Regions from separate parts of the Mesorhizobium sp. BR1-1-4 genome, predicted to be linked through region 2. Evidence: predicted binding sites of a transcription regulator. Region 2 holds the regulator's gene; each other region holds the start of a gene.
The links. Region 2 encodes PhoB, which activates phosphate uptake and scavenging genes when phosphate is short. Its sites were predicted from a motif close to TGTCATNNANCTGTCAT; they were not measured.
Positions count from the first base shown of each region.

Region 1: the regulator PhoB is predicted to act here: its motif matches at 1,279-1,295, upstream of LB571_RS18420 (acid phosphatase).
Region 3: the regulator PhoB is predicted to act here: its motif matches at 956-972, upstream of LB571_RS09740 (RNA degradosome polyphosphate kinase).

Region 1 covers NZ_JAIUIB010000008.1:57,437-59,704, forward strand. The annotation lists gene LB571_RS18420 (acid phosphatase) at 1-1,205, opposite strand, end outside; gene LB571_RS18425 (cytochrome-c peroxidase) at 1,419-2,268, shown strand, end outside.
Region 2 covers NZ_JAIUIB010000001.1:72,450-74,717, reverse strand. The annotation lists gene phoU (phosphate signaling complex protein PhoU) at 1-386, shown strand, start outside; gene phoB (phosphate regulon transcriptional regulator PhoB) at 406-1,095, shown strand; gene LB571_RS00350 (ROK family protein) at 1,098-2,268, opposite strand, start outside.
Region 3 covers NZ_JAIUIB010000004.1:118,543-120,810, forward strand. The annotation lists gene LB571_RS09730 (FAD-dependent monooxygenase) at 1-613, opposite strand, end outside; gene LB571_RS09735 (zinc-finger domain-containing protein) at 624-869, opposite strand; gene LB571_RS09740 (RNA degradosome polyphosphate kinase) at 1,037-2,268, shown strand, end outside.

The DNA.
Region 1 (2,268 bases), on a different contig from region 2:
AGGTCGGCCAGATGCTGGTCGCCCGATGTCACGTCGGCATAGCCTGAGTGCTCGTTGAGATTGCCCTGCGGCTTGTAGAAGGCGACCTGCGGCAGCTTGCCGTCGTCGATCGCCTTGATGAACTCGGCGCCATCCAGGCCGCCATCCCTGAGATGCTCGGTGCGCGCGGCGGTGCCGGGCGCGTAGGCGGCGAAATAGTTGAACGGCTGGTGGTGGAACTGGAAGTTCGGCACCGGCGTGGCGTTCTTGCCGTCGAGGGTAGCCTGCCAGGCGCCGGCGTACCAGGCCCAGTCGACCCCCTTCAGCGACAGGAGATCGCCGATGGTGATGTCGTGCTGCGGCGGCAGCGTGGTGGGCGCGGCCGGATCGGCCAGCGCCTTGTCGCCGCCCTCGGCAGGCTTGTTGGCGCTCGGCTGATAGGGCGGCTGCATGGTGTTCACGGCGTAAAAATCGGGCGTGATGGCGCCGTCATTGACGAATTTCGGCACGCCGCCCAGCGCCGACGGCGGCGAATTGTCGGCCACCTTCAAGGTCGTTCCGTCGGCCTCGACCACGGCGATCTGGCCCTTGATCGGACTCGTGTCGGCATGCGGATAGAGCGGCGTACAGGCGCAGGCGAGCTGGAAATGGTTGAGGAAGGAGCCGCCAAAGGCGCCCTGGAAGAAATTGTCGGCCAGCACATATTTCTTCGCCACCTGCCACATCGGCAGGCTCGAGCCGTCATAATGGCCCATGACCAGCCCGCCGGAATCGGCCCAGGCGACGAATTTATCGTTCTTGCCGCCGTCGATCTGCATCTGCTCCTGGTAGAAACGGTGCCACAAATCGTGGGTGATGACATTGGTGCCTTCGTTGAAGCCCTTGGGATCGTCGATGGCGAAGGCCGCGTTGGCGAGATGCGCGGTCTGCGCCTCCGTCACCACGGGCGTGACGCCCTTTCCGGTCAGCCCGCCCCAGGCCGGCGGCAGTTCGGTCAGCGGCTTGCCATCGCGATCGAGCTGGCGCGCCTGTTCGGCCGAGACATTGGCCAGCCCATTGGCGCCGGGGAAGCCACCATAAAGATTATCGAAGCTGCGGTTCTCCGCATAGATGACGACGACGGTGTCGATCTTGTCGAAGCCGGGAGGGGCGGCATTGGCGGCCGCAAGGGGAAACAAGGCCGAACCGGCCAGACAGAAGGAAGTGAGGAACTTGAGCCTCGTCATGGAAAGACCTCGTGGCAGACTTTAACTAGAAGAGCTATTGCGCGGGAACCATAGGCAGCTAACGTGGATGCCTTGTCACCTTTGTGACATCCGCCGCCGCGGCGAACACGGTTTCGTGAGCACTGGGACCGGTCATCAATCCGTTGCACTGCGTTCTTATTTCCGGGCCAAAGCGGACCGTGCCCCATGATGACGAGACGATGGAAAAGCCTGATGATCGCGAGTGCCGCGATCTCGGCATTTGGCTTTGCCGCGCCCGCGAATACGGCGGGGCCGGACGGGGTCCATCCCGGTCCGCTGTCGCGTGGCCAAGCCTTCGCACGCGCCGAGGCGCTGACTGCCTTGGGGCGAAAGATGTTCTTCGACCCGGCGCTCTCGGCTTCGGGAAAACAGGCCTGTTCCTCCTGCCACGATCCGCGCCATGCCTTCGGTCCGGCCTCGGCATCTCCCGTCGAGATGGGCGGCCCGAACCTCGACCTGCCTGGCGTGCGCGCGGTGCCGTCGCTGCGCTATCTTGAGGCGGCACCCGCCTTCACCGAGCATTTCCACGATTCCGAGGACGAGGGCGACGAGAGCGTCGACAATGGCCCGACCGGCGGTCTGACCTGGGACGGCCGCGCCGATCACGGTGTGGACCAGGCGAAAATCCCCCTGCTCTCGCCCTTCGAGATGGCAAACAAGGATGCCGTGGCGGTCTCCGCCGCCTTGCGCAAGTCAGCCTATGCCGATGACTTCAAGGCAACCTTCGGCAACGATGTCTTCGACCGCCCGGACGATGCCTTCGACGCCGCCGCCGAGGCGCTTGGCACGTTCGAGCAGAGCGCGGTCGACTTCTACCCCTATTCCAGCCGCTACGACGCCTTCCTCGCCGGCAAGGCGACGCTATCGGCGCGGGAACTGCATGGCCGCGCCCTGTTCGAGGACGAGGCGAAAGGCAATTGCGCCTCCTGCCACCTCAGCGAACCGGCCAATGACGGTGAGCCGCCGCAATTCACCGATTTCGGCCTGATCGCCATCGCCGTGCCGCGCAATCCGGCCATCCCGGCCAACGCCGACCCGGCCT
Region 2 (2,268 bases):
TCGGCTCGGTCGGCCTCACCGCCACGCCGCGCGACTTGTCGCATTCCATCGACTCCATGGCGCAGCTGGTGCTGATCCAGGTGCAGGGCGTCGTCGAGGAATATGCGGCCGGCGATGCCGCCGCCCTCGCCAAGCTCAGGAATGACGACGAACGCATCGACGTCAAATACACTTCGGTCTTCCGCGAACTCCTGACTTACATGATGGAGGATCCCCGCAACATCACGGCTTGCACGCATCTTTTGTTCTGCGCCAAGAATCTCGAACGCATCGGCGACCATGTGACCAACATCGCCGAGAATGCGTATTATGTGCTGACCGGCACGCAACTGCCCGCCAACCGTCCGAAGCAGGACGAGACGGCGATGTCGGTGCCGGCGGCTTGACGGCAGGGATGATCGATCGATGATCGCGCCACGCATCATGGTGGTGGAGGACGAGGAGCCGCTAGGCGTGCTCCTCCGCTACAACCTGGAGTCCGAGGGTTACCAGGTCGAGGTGGTGACACGCGGCGACGAAGCCGAGATACGCCTCCAGGAAAACGTGCCCGACCTGCTGGTGCTCGACTGGATGGTGCCGGCGGTTTCCGGCATCGAACTCTGTCGGCGCCTGCGCATGCGGCCCGAGACGGAGCGATTGCCGATCATCATGCTGACGGCGCGCGGCGAGGAGAGCGATCGCGTGCGCGGCCTCTCGACCGGCGCCGACGACTATCTGGTCAAGCCGTTCTCGACGCCGGAATTCATGGCCCGGGTCAAGGCGCTGCTGCGCCGCGCCAAACCGGAAGTGCTGTCCAGCGTGCTCAAGGTCGGCGACATCGTGCTCGACCGCGAATCGCACCGGGTCTATCGCAAGAAGAGCGAGATCCGGCTCGGACCGACCGAGTTCAGGCTGCTCGAATTCATGATGCGCCATCCTGGCCGCGTGTTCTCGCGCAGCCAGTTGCTCGACAATGTCTGGGGCGAGACGATCTACATCGACGAGCGCACCGTGGATGTGCATGTCGGGCGCCTTCGCAAGGCGGTCAACAATGGCCGCATGCCCGATGTGATACGCACCATCCGTGGCGCAGGCTACGCGATTCGCGAGGACTGAGATCAGGCCACGTTCTTGCCGGATCTCACCTGCACACCCGGCGCGAAGATCTCCTGGTCGACGAAGGTGAGCGCGCGCATGGCGCAGCCCTCGCGGATCAGCGGCAATTCGTTCGGCTCTGTATCGAAGGAAATCGACGTCGAATGCTGGCCGCCGGCGGTCTGGGCGATGGCCTCGCGCAAGGCCGGCTCGATCAGATCGAAGGCGGCGGCGCTGACGCCGACCATCGCAACGGGCGCCGGATCGATCAGCGCGAACAAGCTGCCAAGGCCATAGCCCAGCGCCTCGCCGGCCTTGCGATAGGCCTCGCGCTCCGGTCCGTCTCTTTCGCGCGCCGTGGCCGCCAATGCGCGCATGTCGGCGTCGCTGACGTCGACCGGTTTGGCGTCCTCACCCATCTGTCCTGCATTACGCCAGATGGCATAGTTGCCGGCATAGGCCTCGACGCAGCCGCGCCGCCCGCAGCGGCAGAGCGCGCCGCCCGGGCGATGGATCATGTGGCCGAACTCGCCGCCGGAGGAATGGGTGCCGGTGAACAGCTCGCCCTTCAGCACCAGGCCCATGCCGATGCCGTGCGAGAGCAGGATGGCGATGAAGTCGTCGCGGTAGCGCTCGGGGTCGCGCCAGCGCAGCGCCACAGCCATCATGTTGCAGTCGTTCTCCATGGTGGCGGGGATGCCGAATTCGGCTTCGAGTATATCGGCGAAGGCAATGTCCGTCTGCGGCGTGATCGGCGACCACAGCATGGCGCGCGCCTCGGTGTCTGTGATGCCCTGGATCGCCAGCGCGATGCGGGCAATGCTGGCGACATCGAGGTCGGGATCCTCGAGGCGGCGCCGGACGATGGCCACGCATTCGCCGATCAGCGCCTCGCGCGACATGGTCAGCGTGTCCAGCCGGCGCTGCTCCTCCGATATCACCTGGCCGGCGTAGTCGATGACGGCGACGGAGAGGAAATTCAGCGACAGCACCACGGTCATGACCGCCGCGGCCTCGGGGTTGAGACAAAGGCCCACCTGCGGCCGGCCGCGTTTCAGTGAGCCGGCCTCGTTCGGCTTGCCTTCGCTCAGGATACCTTCGCCGATCAGGTCGGCTGATATCGCCGATATGGTCGAGTGGCTGAGGGCGGTAGTAGCGGCGATCTCGGTGCGCGAGGGCTGGCCACCCCGGCGC
Region 3 (2,268 bases), on a different contig from region 2:
CGTTGTCTGCGCTCACCGTCGCCCGCCAAGCCAGTTCGCCGGAGAAATGGCTGTTCGCCAAGCCGGCTCCGCTGCCTGGACTGGCAAACCTCCGCACCGCTGACCAGACGCCATCGGCGCCGACCAGCAGAGATCCTTGGGTATCGATGACCTTGCGGCCGACCCCGTCTGTCGTGGTGATAACGAATGAACCGGAGGCCACGCTGCTGATCTGCGCGCCGGTGGTGAGATGGATGTCGGGCAGTTGCGCAACGCGCGCCATCAGGGCGTCTTGCAGATCCGCCCGGTGCGCCACGAGATAGGGCGCCCCCCAGCGTTCCTCGCCGGCTCCGCCAAGCGGCACGCGTGCCAGTTGGCGCAGGCTCGCGGCGTCCTTCAGCACCACGGCTTCCGGCTGGACGGCATTGGCAAGAAGCGTGTCGAGCACGCCAAGCTGGCGAAGGATGCGGGTCGCGTTAGGAGAGAGCTGGATGCCGGCGCCCGCCGCTTCGAGACGCTGCGCCTGTTCGAACACCCTCACGGAATAGCCGCGTTCGGCAAAGGCAATCGCCGCTGTCAGCCCGGCGATGCCAGCCCCGGCGATCATGACCTGCCGGGACCGCGTCTCGCTCATGATCGGAAGGTCAGGCGGCCTGGTCGATGTAGAGGCAGCCCGCCGGCAGCGTTTCGGTCGCCTTCAGCTTCGGCGAATAGCGATAGAGGGTCGAGCAGTAGGGGCAGACTTTCTCATTGTCGTCGCCCATGTCTAGAAAAACATGCGGATGGTCGAAAGGCGGGTTGGCGCCCGTGCACATGAATTCCTTGACTCCGATGTCGATCGCCGGGTGGCCCGCATCGTTCTGGAAATGGGGAATGGAACCGCCTGCCATCGTCGTCTCCTTAACGCAGTCTCTCTGCATCTGGATCATATCAAGTCTGTTTGCAAGTTCGATGAAATCAAACTGTCGCAAAAGCCTGTCAGAGAACTGTCGCAAAAGCCTGCCACAGGATAAGTTAAGCCGGTTAACCGGCTGAGGCGCGCGGAAGAGCAGGAATCATGAACGAACTGAAGCCGGTACAGAGCGAATTCAACAATGTCGCGGCAGCGAGCCCGGAAGGCAATCCGGACCGCTTCGTCAACCGCGAATTCTCCTGGCTGCAGTTCAATCGCCGCGTTCTCGAGGAATCGCTGAACACCCATCACCCGCTGCTGGAGCGCGTCCGCTTCCTGTCGATCTCGGCCGCCAATCTCGACGAGTTCTTCATGGTGCGCGTCGCCGGCCTTGCCGGCCAGGTGCGCGAGGGGATCGTGCTGAAGAGCCCGGACGGACGCACTCCCGAACAGCAGCTCGAACAATTGCTGCGTGAGGTCGAGCGGCTGCAGGAGGACCAGCAGAAGAGCCTGTCGGCCCTCACGGTGCTGCTCAACAAGGAAGGCATCGAAACCATCACCCGCGACGCGCTGACCAAGGACGAGAAGGTCTGGCTGGAAGACCATTTCCAGGAGCAGGTGTTTCCCGTGCTGACCCCGCTGTCGATCGACCCGGCGCATCCGTTCCCGTTCATTCCCAATCTCGGCTTCTCGATGGCGCTGCAACTTCGCCATCGCAAGAATGGCGAGGAGATGAGCGCGCTCTTGCGCCTGCCGGTGGCGCTGAAGCGCTTCATCCGCCTGCCGGACCGCAAGCACCATGTCCGCTTCATTCCGCTGGAGGAGGCGGTCGGCCTCTACATCGGCAAGCTCTTCCCCGGCTACGAGGTCAAGGGCTCCGGCACGTTCCGCATCATTCGTGACAGCGACATCGAGGTCGAAGAGGAATCGGAAGATCTCGTGCGCCTGTTCGAAACGGCGCTGAAGCGCCGCCGCCGCGGCTCCGTCATCCGCATCGAATTCGACAAGCTGATGCCTGGGGAATTGCGCGATTTCGTCGCCGGCGAGCTTGGCGTCTCGTCGAGCCGCATCAGCGTGCTCACCGGGCCGCTGGCACTCAGCCAGATCTCCGAGATCGTCTCCGTTCCCCGCGACGACCTGAAATTCATCCCCTACAACCCACGCTTTCCCGAGCGTATCCGCGAGCATGGCGGCGACTGTTTCGCCGCCATTCGCGAGAAGGACATCGTCGTCCATCACCCCTATGAGTCGTTCGACGTGGTGGTGCAGTTCCTGCGCCAGGCGATGGCCGACCCCGAAGTGGTGGCGATCAAGCAGACGCTCTATCGCACCTCCAACGACAGCCCAATCGTGCGTGCTCTGGTCGACGCGGCCGAAGCCGGCAAGTCAGTAACGGC